DNA from 2 places in the Enterobacter sp. ECC-219 genome. Region 2 is predicted to be linked to the other one. Evidence: predicted binding sites of a transcription regulator. Region 2 holds the regulator's gene; the other holds the start of a gene.

Region 1 (7,270 bases), 1.2 Mb from region 2:
TGATTGCCGAGCTGGCGAAAAAGAATAAAGGGATCATTATTATTTCTTCCGAAATGCCGGAACTGTTAGGGATCACGGACCGTATTCTGGTTATGAGCAATGGTCTCGTTGCCGGTATTGTTGACACCAAAACGACAACGCAAAACGAAATTTTGCGTCTTGCGTCTTTGCACCTTTAAGATCAGGGGCTCCTCATGAGTGCGTTAAATAAAAAAAGTTTTCTCACTTACCTGAAAGAAGGCGGTATTTACGTTGTTCTTTTAGTCCTGCTGGCCATTATTATTTTCCAGGACCCTACGTTCTTAAGCCTGCTGAACCTGAGTAACATTCTGACCCAGTCCTCGGTGCGTATCATCATCGCGCTGGGCGTGGCGGGCCTTATCGTCACCCAGGGGACGGACCTGTCTGCCGGCCGTCAGGTCGGCCTGGCGGCGGTTATTGCGGCAACCCTGCTGCAATCGATGGAAAACGCCAACAAGGTGTTCCCGGAAATGGCGACCATGCCGATTTTCGTGGTGATTCTGATCGTCTGCGCCATCGGGGCGGTGATTGGCCTGATCAACGGTATCATCATCGCTTACCTGAACGTGACACCATTTATCACCACCCTGGGAACGATGATCATCGTTTACGGCATCAACTCCCTCTACTACGACTTTGTGGGGGCGTCACCGATTTCGGGCTTTGACAGCGGCTTCTCGACCTTTACACAAGGGTTTATCGCGCTGGGCAGCTTCCGCCTGTCGTACATCACCTTCTATGCGCTGATTGCGGTGGCGTTCGTCTGGATCCTGTGGAACAAAACGCGTTTTGGTAAAAACATCTTCGCAATCGGCGGTAACCCGGAAGCGGCGAAAGTCTCCGGCGTAAACGTTGCCCTGAACCTGCTGATGATTTACGCGCTGTCCGGTGTGTTCTACGCCTTCGGTGGAATGCTGGAAGCGGGCCGCATCGGCTCCGCAACCAACAACCTTGGCTTCATGTACGAGCTGGATGCAATTGCTGCCTGCGTCGTCGGCGGCGTCTCGTTCAGCGGCGGTGTGGGTACCGTGCTTGGCGTGGTGACCGGTGTGATCATTTTCACCGTCATCAACTATGGCCTGACCTACATCGGCGTGAACCCGTACTGGCAGTACATCATCAAGGGTGCCATCATTATCTTCGCGGTGGCGCTGGATTCACTGAAGTACGCGCGCAAGAAGTAGTTGCTCCTCGCGTTACGCGGCCCGCTCACCGAGCGGGCTTTTTTATGCCCTACGCCAGATGTGACTCTTCGCGGGTCACAATGCTCTCAAACCAGTCGAGCTCTGAAAGCTTACAGGCCACCCACTGTTCGCAAAAGGCGTCACCCAGGCTGTCGGTAAGGTACTGACAGCGGGAAAATGTCTCGATTGCTTCCTGCTGAAACAGCGGCAGGGCGGGTTCATCATGCTGCGGTTCAGGCAAATCGTCCTCGTCGATATTTTCCAGCCCGTACAGCATGCCGGTCAGGATCGTGGCGGCGACCAGATAGGGATTGGCGTCCGCCCCGGCCAGCCGGTACTCAATGCGGCGGTTGCTGTCCTCCGAGCAGGGAATACGCAATGCGGCGGAGCGGGTGTTATAGCCCCAGGAGTTAAAGACGGGTTCCGTCAGGTTTTTACGCAGGCGACGAAACGCGTTGACGCCCGGCGCAAGGATGGCGATAGAGGCGGGCATCAGCGCCAGCTGCCCTGCGATGCACAAACGCATCATGCTGTTAAGCGCGTTCACCGGAGAAGCAAAAACGTTTTCGCCGCGACTGTTATTCAGGCTGAAATGGAAGTGTAAACCGCTGCCGGACAGCTGGCTGAAAGGCTTAGCCATAAAGTTGGCCTGCAGGCCGTGCTTTTCGGCTACGTAACGGGTCATTCGGCGCAGGGCAAGCACGTTATCGCAGACCTCAATGACGCGATGGCTGTGTTTCAGGTTTAATTCGTACTGACCGGATTCGGCTTCCGCCACGATCCCGGACAGCGGGATGCGCTGAAGGTGCGCCAGCTGTTCAAGCTCGTCAAACAGTGCCGCATGGGTTGTTGAGGTATCCATATGAAAACACCCCTGATTTTGCGGATCCCGATCGCGTTGACCCGTCAGATAGAATTCGATTTCCGGAGCAATCACCGGATAGAGCCCGTGCTGGTGGAAGCGGGACAGGACGTTCTGCAGGATGACTCGTGGCTCCAGCGGGCAGGGTTTATCGTCGCTGTCTTGCATCGTCAGCAGGATCTGCGCGTTGTGCTGCGGATCCTGCGGGCAGGGGCGCAGGGAACCGGCGACGGGGAGGCAGAGTCGGTCCGGTTCATCATGAAGCGGGGCGGCGATTTTTCCTTTCTGATCCATAGAGTAGACGGAGAGGGGGAAGTAACAGCCTTTTTCCAGCGCCAGCATGCTCTCTACCGGGAGCCGCTTGCCGCGCATAATGCCGTTGATATCGTTCAGGTAAACGTCAATATGTTTCGTCTGCGGGTAACGTTCGAGATAATCCGCGACTTCGACCGAAACGTTGTGCTGCAGCGCGTCAATTTTTTCATCAAGCCAAAGGCCGGAATTGAGTGCGCCAGGAAGCGATAAACCGGGAAAGTTAAAATAGGGACGGAGACTTTTCAGGAAAAACGCATTCATTATCGAGTTCATAGTCATTCTTCAATGAAGCCGTAGCGGCAGTGAACTCAGCATAAAGGGGGCGGCGTAAAGGGGGGATAAAAAGCGTCAGGCCCGGCGTAAAGAAAGTATAAAGGCGGGCTATTTTTTCTCTTTTTTCTGCATATCAAGCAGTTGCTCCGGGGTGACGGCCGGGTAACCCTGCGCGTCTTCCGGTACTTCATGCATCGCCGGGATCGGCACCAGCGGGCCGAGGAAGCGCGGTTCGCGTTTGAAAATGTAGAGGTCGGCCAGAGCGCCAAAACGCGCGCCGAACTCGCGGACGCGCACGCTCAGCATATCTTTTGGCGACGGCACGGCATAACACTGCGCCTGAATGCCCATATGCAGCGCGATAAACAGCGCTCGCTCGCAGTGGAAGCGCTGAGTGATGATGATGAAGTCGTTGGTGTCGAAGACTTTGCGCGTACGCACGATGGAGTCCAGGGTGCGGAATCCGGCGTAGTCGAGCACGATATCGGCAGGATCGACGCCAGCGGCAATCAAATCCTTCCGCATTGTCACCGGCTCGTTATAGCTTTGCAGGGCGTTATCGCCGCTTAGCAGCAGGTAGTTTACCTTGCCGCTATTGTAGGCGTTCAGCGCGCCCTGAATGCGGTAGCGGTAGTACTGGTTGATCACCCCGGTGCGGTAATACTTGGCGGTGCCGAGCACCACGCCAACCTGACGATAGGGCAGGTCCTGCAGATCGTCAAAGATGTAGGGGGCGGTTTTCCAGCTCATCCAGCGGTCGAGACCCAGCACGATAAACAGCAGTATGCCGACCAGGACAGACAGGCTGTAAAAAACGCGCTTTAACATGGAGATGGCTCGTTCGTGGATGAAATTTAACTCAGGCTACTTTACCCGCCTGGTTAGCGCAAGAAACAGCGACTCAACTGAGGGGTTTTTCAGCAACGTGGCGGACATTTCTGTCCGCCGGAAGGTTTATGCCAGCAGGACGCGGTCGATCGTCGTGCAGCCTAACGCCTTGAGCGTCGCGGCGGTGGCATCCCACTGGATCAGTGGCGCATCGGCTTTTTCGGCCAGAATGGCGCGCTGAATGTCCGGATAATCGTAGCCGTTCAGGCTCAGCAGGTTGAGCGCGCCCTGCAGCGGCGGCAGCGTTGGGTTAAACGCGGCATTTTCCGCATAGCTGCCGGTGAAGATACGGCCGTCGCGGCACTGCAGCGCCACGCCGCTCGGGGACTTGCTGTAAGGCGTGTGGCTTTTGTTCGCCGCGCGAATGGCCGCCTGGTTCAGGTCATCGCCGGACAGGGCGAAACCGTGATCCTGCTCGTCCATCAGCAACGTTTTGATCTCCAGATCTTTCGGGCCAAAGGCGTCAGGCAGGTAATCGCCCAGCGTGTGCGGCGCGCGTCCCGGCAGGTTGATGCGCAGCTGCAGCCCGCTGTTCAGCTCGTTCATAAACTGACGGCAGTGGCCGCAGGGGGTGTAGTTAACGGTAATGGCGCTCAGGGCTTTCTCACCGCGCAGCCAGGCGTGGCTGATGGCGCTCTGCTCGGCGTGAACGGTCTGCTGCATGGTCGCGCCCAGGAACTCCATATTGCCGCCGAAGTACCAGGTACCGCTGATTCCGCGCGCAATGGCCCCGACGTTAAAGTGGGAGAGATCGGCCCGCGCGCAGGCGGCAGCCAGGGGAAGCAGTGCGAAAGCCAGCGCGTCTTCGTCCAGTCCCGTTGCCTGTTTCAGCACCGTGACCTGCTCCGCGGTCAGCAGGGCGGGGAAGTGTGCATCTGCCAGAACGGGAGCAAGGGCTGACTGCAAATTCTCTGCAAGCTGGGCGAAGGCAGCTTGAAAACGTGGGTGCATGGCGTTTGCCTCATAAAGGTTAATGGATCGGTAGTTTACGGAGCCGTTAGGGCTTTATATGTGATCCACTTCTCATTATGTATGCAACTTATGAAATCAAAATGAAATTTGCGCGACGCATCGCAAATTTTAGCCCATCACCGCCAGAATCAGCGGGAAAATGAACGGGGCCAGCAGGGAGGTGATAATCCCGCAGATCACCAGAGCCAGCGAGCTAAACGCCCCTTCCTGATAATCCAGTTCCGCGCAGCGGGCAGTGCCCAGGGCGTGGGAGGCGGTCCCCATCGACAGTCCCCGTGCCGCTTTAGTATGAATACGCATCCCGTTCAGCAGGGTGTGACCAAACACCGCACCGAGAATACCGACGAAAATGACGCACATCGCGCTGATGGCCGGGATCCCGCCCAGGCTGCCACCGACAGCCATCGCGATAGGTGTGGTCACCGATTTTGGCAGAATCGAGGCGGCAATCTGCGGCGAGGCCCCCATCAAAAGCGCTACCGACGTGCCGGTGATCATCGCCACCAGGCTGCCCACAAAACAGATGGTAATGATGGATTTCCAGCGGGCGCGGATCTGGTGGAGCTGCTCATATAAAGGAAAGGCGAGCGCCACAACGGCAGGCTGCAGCAGGTCGTTTAAAATTTTGCTGCCGGCAAAGTAGCGTTCATAAGGAATGCCGGTGAGCAGCAGGAACGGAATAATGACCACCATCGCCACCAGCAGCGGGTTCAGCAACGGCATTTTGAAACGTGCGGCAAGCTTGCGCGCGGCGAAGAACACCGCCAGGGTTAGCGGCAGCGACCACCAGATATTAGCCATCATTTTTTTGTTTTCTCCCCGATCACGTTGCGTTCGCCATGCACCAGATGCGAACTCCAGCTCACCACCAGGAAAACCACCAGCGTACTGACCGCGCATGAGACCACAATCGGGCCGAACTGGGCTTTGAGCAAATCAAAATACTGCATAACCCCGACGCCGATTGGCACGAAAAGCAGCGCCATATAGCGAATGAGGACGAAGCAGCTGGGGTTGACCCATTTTGCGGGCAGGATTTGCAGCGCCAGCAAAACAAAGAGGATTAGCATGCCGATAATGCTGCCGGGAATGGTGATGGGCAGCAGCGACGCGATGAAAATCCCGGCATACAGGCAGGCGTAAATCAGGACGAATGCGCGCAGATATTGCCAGATAATGTTCAATGATTTGCTCATGGTGATAGTCCTTGCTGAAACGCATTCATCATACAATTAAACCTAAAAATGTGCCACGGATCACATCATGAAATTTGAGCATACCAGACATTCCGGAATGGAACGTCGGGCTTTCCACACACAAACAGAGCAGATACTATAGCGCGTCTTTTTTCACAGGTACTGCTATGCGTGTTTTACTGGCTCCAATGGAAGGCGTGCTCGACTCCCTCGTGCGCGAGCTTCTGACCGAGGTGAACGATTACGATCTCTGCGTGACGGAGTTTCTGCGCGTGGTCGATATGCTGTTGCCGGTAAAATCCTTCTACCGCCTGTGCCCCGAGCTGCACAACCAGAGCCGGACCTCTTCCGGCACGCTGGTGCGTATTCAGCTGCTCGGCCAGTATCCTGAGTGGCTGGCGGAAAACGCTGCCCGCGCGGTTGAGCTGGGCTCTTACGGGGTGGATCTCAACTGCGGCTGTCCGTCGAAGCTGGTCAACGGCAGCGGCGGCGGGGCGACCTTGCTGAAAGATCCTGAGCTGATTTACCGCGGCGCGAAGGCGATGCGTGAGGCCGTGCCTTCGCATTTGCCGGTGACGGTTAAGGTGCGTCTGGGGTGGGACAGCGACGCGCGGCAGTTTGAAATCGCCGATGCGGTGCAGCAGGCCGGGGCCACCGAGCTGGTGGTGCATGGCCGCACCAAAGACGATGGCTACAAAGCCGAGCGCATTAACTGGCAGGCGATCGGTGAGATCCGCAAACGCCTCACCATTCCGGTGATCGCCAATGGTGAAATCTGGGATTACGAGAGCGCGCAGGCATGCCTGAACGCTACCGGCTGTGATGCGGTGATGATTGGCCGCGGTGCGCTGAACGTGCCGAACCTCAGCCGTGTAGTGAAATATAACGAGCCGCGGATGCCGTGGGCAGACGTCGTCACGCTGCTGCAAAAATACAGCCGTCTGGAAAAGCAGGGCGACACCGGTTTGTATCACGTCGCGCGAATTAAACAGTGGCTGAGTTATTTACGCAAAGAGTACAGCGAAGCGCTGGGGTTATTTCAGGAGATCCGTACGCTGCAAACGTCGGCTGATATTGCGCGGGTTATACAGACAAAATAATTGGCATTTATATTTAAATATAAATAATTCACACAGTGAATATTTTGCCGATTATGTAAGTGTATGACAATTTGCGGATTGCCACGCGTTACTAAAAAATGGAACGTCATCAAGCGTAAGTTGCGCCTTTATTTTTTTGAGTGCATGGCGTAATGAAACGTTTTCTTATTTTATCTCTGAGTGCTCCCCTTATTTTTATGCTGGCTGCGTGCGCACCGGAACATTCCACGGTGTCGCCAATCAAAATGCAAACGACAGCCGCTTCCGTTAATACCCAACTTCGTCATGCGGACTGGCCGAAAAATGAATGGTGGAAAGCGTATAACGACACGCAGTTAAATTCGCTGATTGCGAAGGCAATAGCGGATGCCCCCGATATGCAGATTGCCCGTCAGCGCATTACGCTTGCCGAAGCTCAGGCGAAGGCCGCTATCGCAGCCGATGGCCCACAGATGGATT
Region 2 (7,270 bases):
CCCTTCAGACCGAGCTGTTCGCCGTAGGTAGGTAGCAGCAGCTCAATCGCCGCAGTGTTAAAGCCGATACCGTGGTTCAGGGACTGCACCTGATGCTCCGCGTAGATGCCTTTGATGGCCATCATCGCCATCAGAATATGTTCCTGTTTAATCAGGCGCGGGTCGCGGGTGAACAGCGGTTCGATGAAGAACGGCTTATCTGCAACGACCACGTAGTCAATCCAGGAGCCTGGAATATCTACGCGCGGCAGATCGCACTCGTCGTCCACCAGCTCGTTCACCTGTGCGATGACGATACCGTCGTGGAACGCAGCGGCTTCCACCAGCGCCGGGGTATCTTCGGTACTCGCCCCGGTGTAGAGGTTGCCTTTGCGGTCCGCTTTAAAACCGGCAATCAGCGCCACGTTGGGCGAAAGGTCGACATAGAGGCGTGAGTACAGTTCGATGTAGGTATGGATCGCGCCGATTTCGAGCTGACCATCTTCCAGCAACTGGGAGATCCGCAGGCTTTGTGTCCCGGAGAAGGAGAAATCCAGCTTGCGGGCGATGCCTTTTTCAAAGATATCCAGATGCTCGCTGCGGCCAACGCTCGGCATGATCATATGCAGGTCGTGGACGATTTGCGGGTTCACTTCGGCAAGCGAGCGGGACAGAAAATCCGCCTGCTTCTGGTTGTTGCCCTCCAGTACGACTTTGTCGCCCGGTGCGATCAGTTTTTCCAGCATGCCGACAATATCGCCGGTTGGCAGTACTTTCCCCTGCACCGGTACGGACGCCAGTCGACGCGCTTTCTCGCTGCGTCGTGTGTTCCATTGCCGCGCGGGTGTTTGCCCAGATAACATTATTAACCTCCTGATTCAGCACATCATTCTGATTTGCTTAACGTTGAGTAAAGTCTGCGCTCTGGCGAGAAAGGCATCAATTAAGCGTAGGGCGGAATCATTAGCCTGAGAGTAATAATCAAGGTAAATATTTGTGATCGGGATCAGTTCCTGGTTCGGAAATCCAGGCTAAACGGGGTACAATTCGGAAAGTATCGTAAATTTCCGACAAGAATCAGCATCGCGCTTATGACCCAAATCATTCCTTCAGACTTCGACATTGCGGCCGAAGACAGCACCGAGTTCGTGCCCCTGCGCGGCGTGGCCAATCCCCATTTGCAGACCATGCTGCCGCGGCTGATCCGCCGCAAGGTTCAGTTCACTCCGCACTGGCAGCGGCTTGACCTGCCAGACGGTGATTTTCTGGATCTCGCCTGGAGCGAAGCGCCGGAACAGGCGCGTCATAAGCCGCGGCTGGTAGTCTTTCACGGTCTCGAGGGGAGCCTGCACAGCCCGTATGCACATGGGTTAATTGAGGCGGCAAAAGCGCGCGGCTGGCTCGGCGTGGTGATGCATTTTCGCGGCTGTAGCGGCGAGCCGAACCGGCAGAAACGCATTTATCACTCGGGTGAAACCGAAGACGGAACGTGGTTCTTACACTGGCTGCGGGACAACTTTGGCACCGTGCCAACGGCCGCCGTGGGCTATTCGCTGGGTGGAAATATGCTCGCCTGCCTGCTGGCCAAAGAGGGCGACAGCGTACCGCTGAATGCTGCAGTGATTGTTTCCGCGCCGTTTATGCTGGAGCAGTGCAGCTACCATATGGATAAAGGCTTTTCCCGCGTCTATCAGCGCTACCTGCTTAACCTGCTGAAGGCCAACGCGGCGCGTAAGCTCAAGGCCTACCCGGATACCCTGCCGGTAAGCCTGCGCCAGTTGAAAAAGGTGCGTCGTATTCGCGAGTTCGACGATCTGATCACTGCGAAAATCCACGGCTTCGCCGATGCAATTGACTATTATCGTCAGTGCAGCGCCATGCCGCTGCTCAGCAAAATCACGCAGCCGACGCTGATCATTCACGCCAAGGATGACCCGTTTATGGATCACCACTCGATCCCCGCGCAGGAATTCCTGCCCGACAACGTTCACTATCAGTTAACTGAACATGGCGGCCACGTTGGGTTTATCGGCGGCACGCTGCGCCGCCCGAAAATGTGGCTGGAGGCGCGTATTCCTGACTGGCTTACTCCTTACCTGGACGGTGCAAAATGATCATTCCCTGGCAAGATCTGGCTCCCGAAACGCTCGATAATCTGATTGAAAGCTTTGTATTACGCGAAGGCACCGATTATGGTGAACATGAGCGTTCGCTTGAGCAAAAGGTCAACGATGTTAAACGCCAGCTGAAAAGCGGCGACGTGGTGCTGGTGTGGTCAGAACTGCATGAGACGGTCAATATCATGCCCCGCAACGCGTTTCACGGCTGATCTTCCAACCTTTTCAGTCAGGGAGTTGCTATGTCTGCCAGACATCCCATTATTGCCGTTACGGGGTCGAGTGGTGCGGGAACCACCACCACCAGCCTCGCTTTTCGCAAGATTTTCGCCCAGCTGAATCTCCGTTCGGCGGAGGTCGAAGGCGACAGCTTTCACCGCTATACGCGTCCGGAGATGGACATGGCGATCCGCAAGGCGCGCGATCTGGGTAAACACATCAGCTACTTCGGCCCGGAAGCCAATGATTTCGGTCTGCTGGAGCAAACCTTCCGCGAATACGGGCAGAGCGGTACCGGGCAGTCCCGAAAGTATCTTCACACCTACGATGAAGCCGTACCCTGGAACCAGGTACCAGGCACCTTTACCCCCTGGCAACCGCTGCCGGAACCCACCGATGTATTATTTTATGAAGGATTGCACGGCGGCGTGGTTACGCCTCAGCACGACGTGGCGCGCCACGTGGATCTGCTGGTCGGGGTGGTCCCTATCGTTAACCTGGAGTGGATCCAGAAGCTAACGCGTGACATGAGCGAGCGCGGCCATTCGCGCGAGGCGGTGATGGACTCCGTGGTGCGCTCCATGGAAGACTACATCAATTACCTCACGCCACAGTTCTCCCGCACCCACATTAACTTCCAGCGCGTGCCGACGGTGGACACCTCCAATCCGTTCGCGGCGAAAAGCATCCCGTCGCTGGACGAGAGCTTTGTGGTGATCCACTTCCGCAATCTTGAAGGCATTGATTACCCCTGGCTGCTGGCGATGCTGCAGGGCTCGTTTATTTCGCACATGAATACGTTAGTGGTGCCGGGTGGAAAAATGGGGCTGGCAATGGAGCTCATCATGACGCCGCTGGTTCAGCGGTTGATGGAAGGGAAGCAGATCGCGTAAAGATGTTCCCTCTCCCCGTGGGAGAGGGTTAGGGTGAGGGCATCAACACGCACGATGCCCCGTGAATCACACCTCAATCACTTCATACGAATGCGTAATTTTTACCGCTTTCTCCAGCATTAGCGCCACAGAGCAGTACTTCTCCGCAGACAGGTCCACCGCGCGTGAAACCGCCGCGTCTTTCAGCGCTTTCCCGGTGACAACAAAGTGCAGATTAATGTGGGTGAACAGGCGTGGCGCCTCTTCGCGACGTTCTGAGGTGAGTTTAACCTCGCAATCCGTTACGTCATGACGACCTTTTTGCAGAATCGACACCACGTCAATCGCGCTGCATCCACCTGCCGCCATCAGCACCATTTCCATTGGGCTCGGCGCTTTATCGCCGGAGTTACCATCCATCAAAATCTGGTGTCCTGACGCGGACTCCCCCAGGAACGTTAAACCTTCAACCCACTTCACGCGCGCTTGCATATTCATTAACTCCAACGTTGCATTTTTGGTGACAGATTACGCGTGCGTTACATTTCTCGCAATGGAAGGCGACCTGCATCATGCTGAAGCGAGACACCAGGAGACACGCGGCGAAAGCTATGCTAAAACACTCAGGATGCTACAGTAATACATTGACGTTACACATGTATGCAGAGGACATCAAACTTTACTGGCTGCGAAACGTTACGACAGCCGACTTCCCAGGGTATGGGTAAGAATTCGATTGCAACCCCAGAGTCCGGATGCATCTGATGACTCTGGTGACAGCTTATAACAGAGGATAACAGCGCATGGTGCTTGGCAAACCGCAAACAGACCCGACTCTCGAATGGTTCTTGTCTCATTGCCACATTCATAAGTACCCATCGAAGAGCACGCTGATTCACCAGGGTGAAAAAGCGGAAACGTTGTATTACATCGTCAAAGGCTCGGTGGCAGTGCTGATCAAAGATGAGGAAGGGAAAGAGATGATCCTTTCTTATCTGAACCAGGGCGATTTTATCGGTGAACTGGGCCTGTTTGAAGAAGGCCAGGAACGTAGCGCCTGGGTTCGTGCAAAGACAGCATGTGAAGTGGCTGAAATTTCTTACAAGAAATTCCGTCAGCTGATTCAGGTAAACCCTGACATCCTGATGCGTCTTTCTTCCCAGATGGCGCGCCGTCTGCAGGTGACGTCAGAGAAAGTGGGTAACCTCGCCTTCCTGGACGTGACCGGCCGTATCGCGCAAACCCTGCTGAACCTGGCGAAACAGCCAGACGCTATGACCCACCCGGACGGCATGCAAATTAAAATTACCCGTCAGGAAATTGGTCAGATCGTTGGTTGCTCCCGTGAAACAGTGGGCCGTATTCTGAAAATGCTGGAAGATCAAAACCTGATCTCCGCCCACGGTAAAACCATCGTGGTTTACGGAACCCGTTAATCCTGCTTAAACGGCGTGCCATCGCGAGGTGTCACGCCGTTTTTGTCTCTTTTCCCCATGTGGCGCAGGCTGATCTATCACCCGGAAGTTAACTACGCACTGCGACAAACGCTGGTGTTGTGTCTTCCTGTGGCCGTGGGCCTGCTCCTAGGTCATCTTCAGCAGGGCCTGCTGTTTTCCCTCGTGCCCGCCTGCTGCAACATCGCCGGTCTGGACACGCCGCATAAGCGCTTTTTCAAACGCCTGATTATCGGTGGCTGCCTGTTTGCAGGCTGTAGCCTCGCGGTGCAGCTGTTACTGGCTCGCGATATTCCCCTGCCACTGATCCTGACCGTGCTGGCGATGACCCTCGGCGTCACGGCGGAAATCAGCTCGCTGCACGCTCGCCTGCTTCCAGCGTCACTCATTGCGGCCATCTTTACCCTGAGCCTCGCCGGGAATATGCCCGTGTGGGAGCCGCTGCTGATCTACGCCCTCGGCACGCTGTGGTACGGGCTGTTTAACTGGTTCTGGTTCTGGCTATGGCGAGAGCAGCCGCTGCGAGAATCTCTGAGCCTGCTCTACGTGCAGCTTGCGGATTACTGCGAAGCCAAATACACCCTGCTCACCCAGCATACCGATCCGGAAAAATCCTTACCGCCGCTGCTGACGCGCCAGCAAAAAGTGGTGGATTTGATAAGCCAGTGCTATCAGCAGCTGCATATGCTCGCCGCAAACAAGAACCACGAGTACAAACGGCTGCTGCGTACCTTCCAGGTGGGGCTGGACCTTCAGGAGCATATCTCCGTTAGCCTTCATCACCCGCAGGAGGTGCAAAAGCTGGTTGAGCGCAGCCATGCCGAAGCGGTGATTCGCTGGAACGCGCAGACCGTCTCCGCGCGCCTGCGGGTGCTGGCTGACGATATACTTTATCACCGCTACCCCACGCGCTTTAACATGGACAAACAGCTCGGCGCGCTGGAGAAAATTGCCCGTCAGCACCCGGAAAATCCGGTCGGCCAGTTTGCCGCCTGGCACTTCAGCCGCATCGCCCGCGTGCTGCGCACCCAGCGACCGCTTTATCCCCGCGACCTGATGGCGGATAAACAAAAACGTCTGCCGCTGCTGCCGGCGCTCAAAAGCTATCTTTCTCTTAAATCGTCCGCCCTGCGCAACGCCGCACGAATTAGCGTCATGCTCAGTATCGCCAGCCTGATGGGCATGGCGCTGCACCTGCCGAAACCCTACTGGATCTTAATGACCGTGCTGTTTGTCACCCAGAACGGCTATGGCGCCACGCGGGTGCGCATTCTGCACCGGGCGGGCGGCACGATGGCGGGGCTGATTATTGCAGGCGTGACGCTGCACTTTCACGTGCCCGAGGGCTATACCCTGGCGGGCATGCTGGCTATCACCCTGGTGAGCTATCTAATCATTCGCAAAAACTACGGCTGGGCGATGGTGGGCTTTACGGTAACGGCGGTATATACCCTGCAACTGCTTACGCTTAACGGCGAACAGTTCATCGTTGCCCGCCTGATCGACACGCTGATTGGCTGCCTGATCGCCTTTGGCGGTATGGTCTGGCTGTGGCCACAGTGGCAGAGCGGGCTGCTGAGGCAAAACGCCCACGACGCGCTGGAGGCCGATCAGCAGGCCATTCGTCTGATCCTGAGCGACGATCCGCAGCCTTCCCCGCTTGCCTACGAACGTATGAAGGTCAACCAGGCGCATAACGCCCTCTTTAACTCGCTGAATCAGGCGATGCAGGAGCCGGGCTTTAATTCACATTATCTGGCGGATATGAAGCTGTGGGTGACGCACAGCCAGTTTATCGTCGAGCATATCAACGCCATGACGACGCTGGCGCGCGAGCACACGATGCTGACGCCGGGTCTGGCGCAGCGCTATTTGCAGTCGTGTGAAATTGCGTTGCAGAGGTGTCAGCAGCGTCTGGAGTATGACGCGCCGGGCGAATCGGGCGACTCAAACATTCTGGAAGCGCCGGAGACGTTAACCTACGGGCCGATGAGCACGCTGGAGCAGCATTTGCAGCGTGTGCTGGGACATCTGAACACCATGCACACCATTTCGTCGGTGGCATGGCGTCAGCGCCCGCATCACGGGATTTGGTTAACGCGCCGGTTAAAGCGAACCGAGTATTAGCCTTTAACGAGCTTCGCGACCGCCGCGGCAAAGCGGGTTAACCCGTCTTCTATATCTTTTTCTTCCACCACCAGCGACGGCGCAAAGCGCATCACGTCCGGCCCCGCGTTGAGCACCATGACGCCTTCATGCGCGGCAGCGTGAAGGAAATCGCGCGCGCGGCCTTTGTACTGCGGCTTCAGCTCGGCGCCAATCAACAGCCCCATTCCGCGGATCTCGCTGAACACGTCGTACTGTTCATCAATCTTTTTCAGGTGTTTCACAAACAGCTCGCGTTTCGCGCTAACGCCGTTCAGCACTTCCGGCGTGTTGATGATGTCGAACGCGGCTCCCGCCACGGCGCTCGCCAGCGGGTTACCGCCGTAGGTGGAGCCGTGAGATCCGACGTGGAACGCGGAGGCGATCTCCTGCGTCGTCAGTACCGCACTCACCGGGAAACCACCGCCGAGCGCTTTGGCGCTGGTCAGAATATCCGGCGTCACGCCGTAGTGCATGTAAGCAA

The links. The regulator CRP, encoded in region 2, controls carbon source genes, mostly activating them, when cyclic AMP is high. The targets are predictions, from matches to a motif close to ATGTGANNNNNNTCACAT.
Region 1: the regulator CRP is predicted to act here: its motif matches at 4,553-4,570, upstream of cdd (cytidine deaminase).

What each region holds. Positions count from the first base shown of each region.
Region 1 covers NZ_CP143680.1:4,046,407-4,053,676, reverse strand. The annotation lists gene mglA (galactose/methyl galactoside ABC transporter ATP-binding protein MglA) at 1-179, shown strand, start outside; gene mglC (galactose/methyl galactoside ABC transporter permease MglC) at 195-1,205, shown strand; gene V1603_RS19250 (glutamine synthetase family protein) at 1,255-2,643, opposite strand; gene sanA (outer membrane permeability protein SanA) at 2,764-3,483, opposite strand; gene cdd (cytidine deaminase) at 3,610-4,494, opposite strand; gene V1603_RS19235 (CidB/LrgB family autolysis modulator) at 4,624-5,319, opposite strand; gene V1603_RS19230 (CidA/LrgA family protein) at 5,316-5,711, opposite strand; gene dusC (tRNA dihydrouridine(16) synthase DusC) at 5,879-6,811, shown strand; gene mdtQ (multidrug resistance outer membrane protein MdtQ) at 6,964-7,270, shown strand, end outside.
Region 2 covers NZ_CP143680.1:206,384-213,653, forward strand. The annotation lists gene mdcA (malonate decarboxylase subunit alpha) at 1-842, opposite strand, end outside; gene V1603_RS01130 (hydrolase) at 1,071-2,093, shown strand; gene V1603_RS01135 (YheU family protein) at 2,090-2,308, shown strand; gene V1603_RS01140 (phosphoribulokinase) at 2,339-3,208, shown strand; gene V1603_RS01145 (OsmC family protein) at 3,275-3,679, opposite strand; gene crp (cAMP-activated global transcriptional regulator CRP) at 3,991-4,623, shown strand; gene V1603_RS01155 (YccS/YhfK family putative transporter) at 4,681-6,768, shown strand; gene V1603_RS01160 (aspartate aminotransferase family protein) at 6,765-7,270, opposite strand, start outside.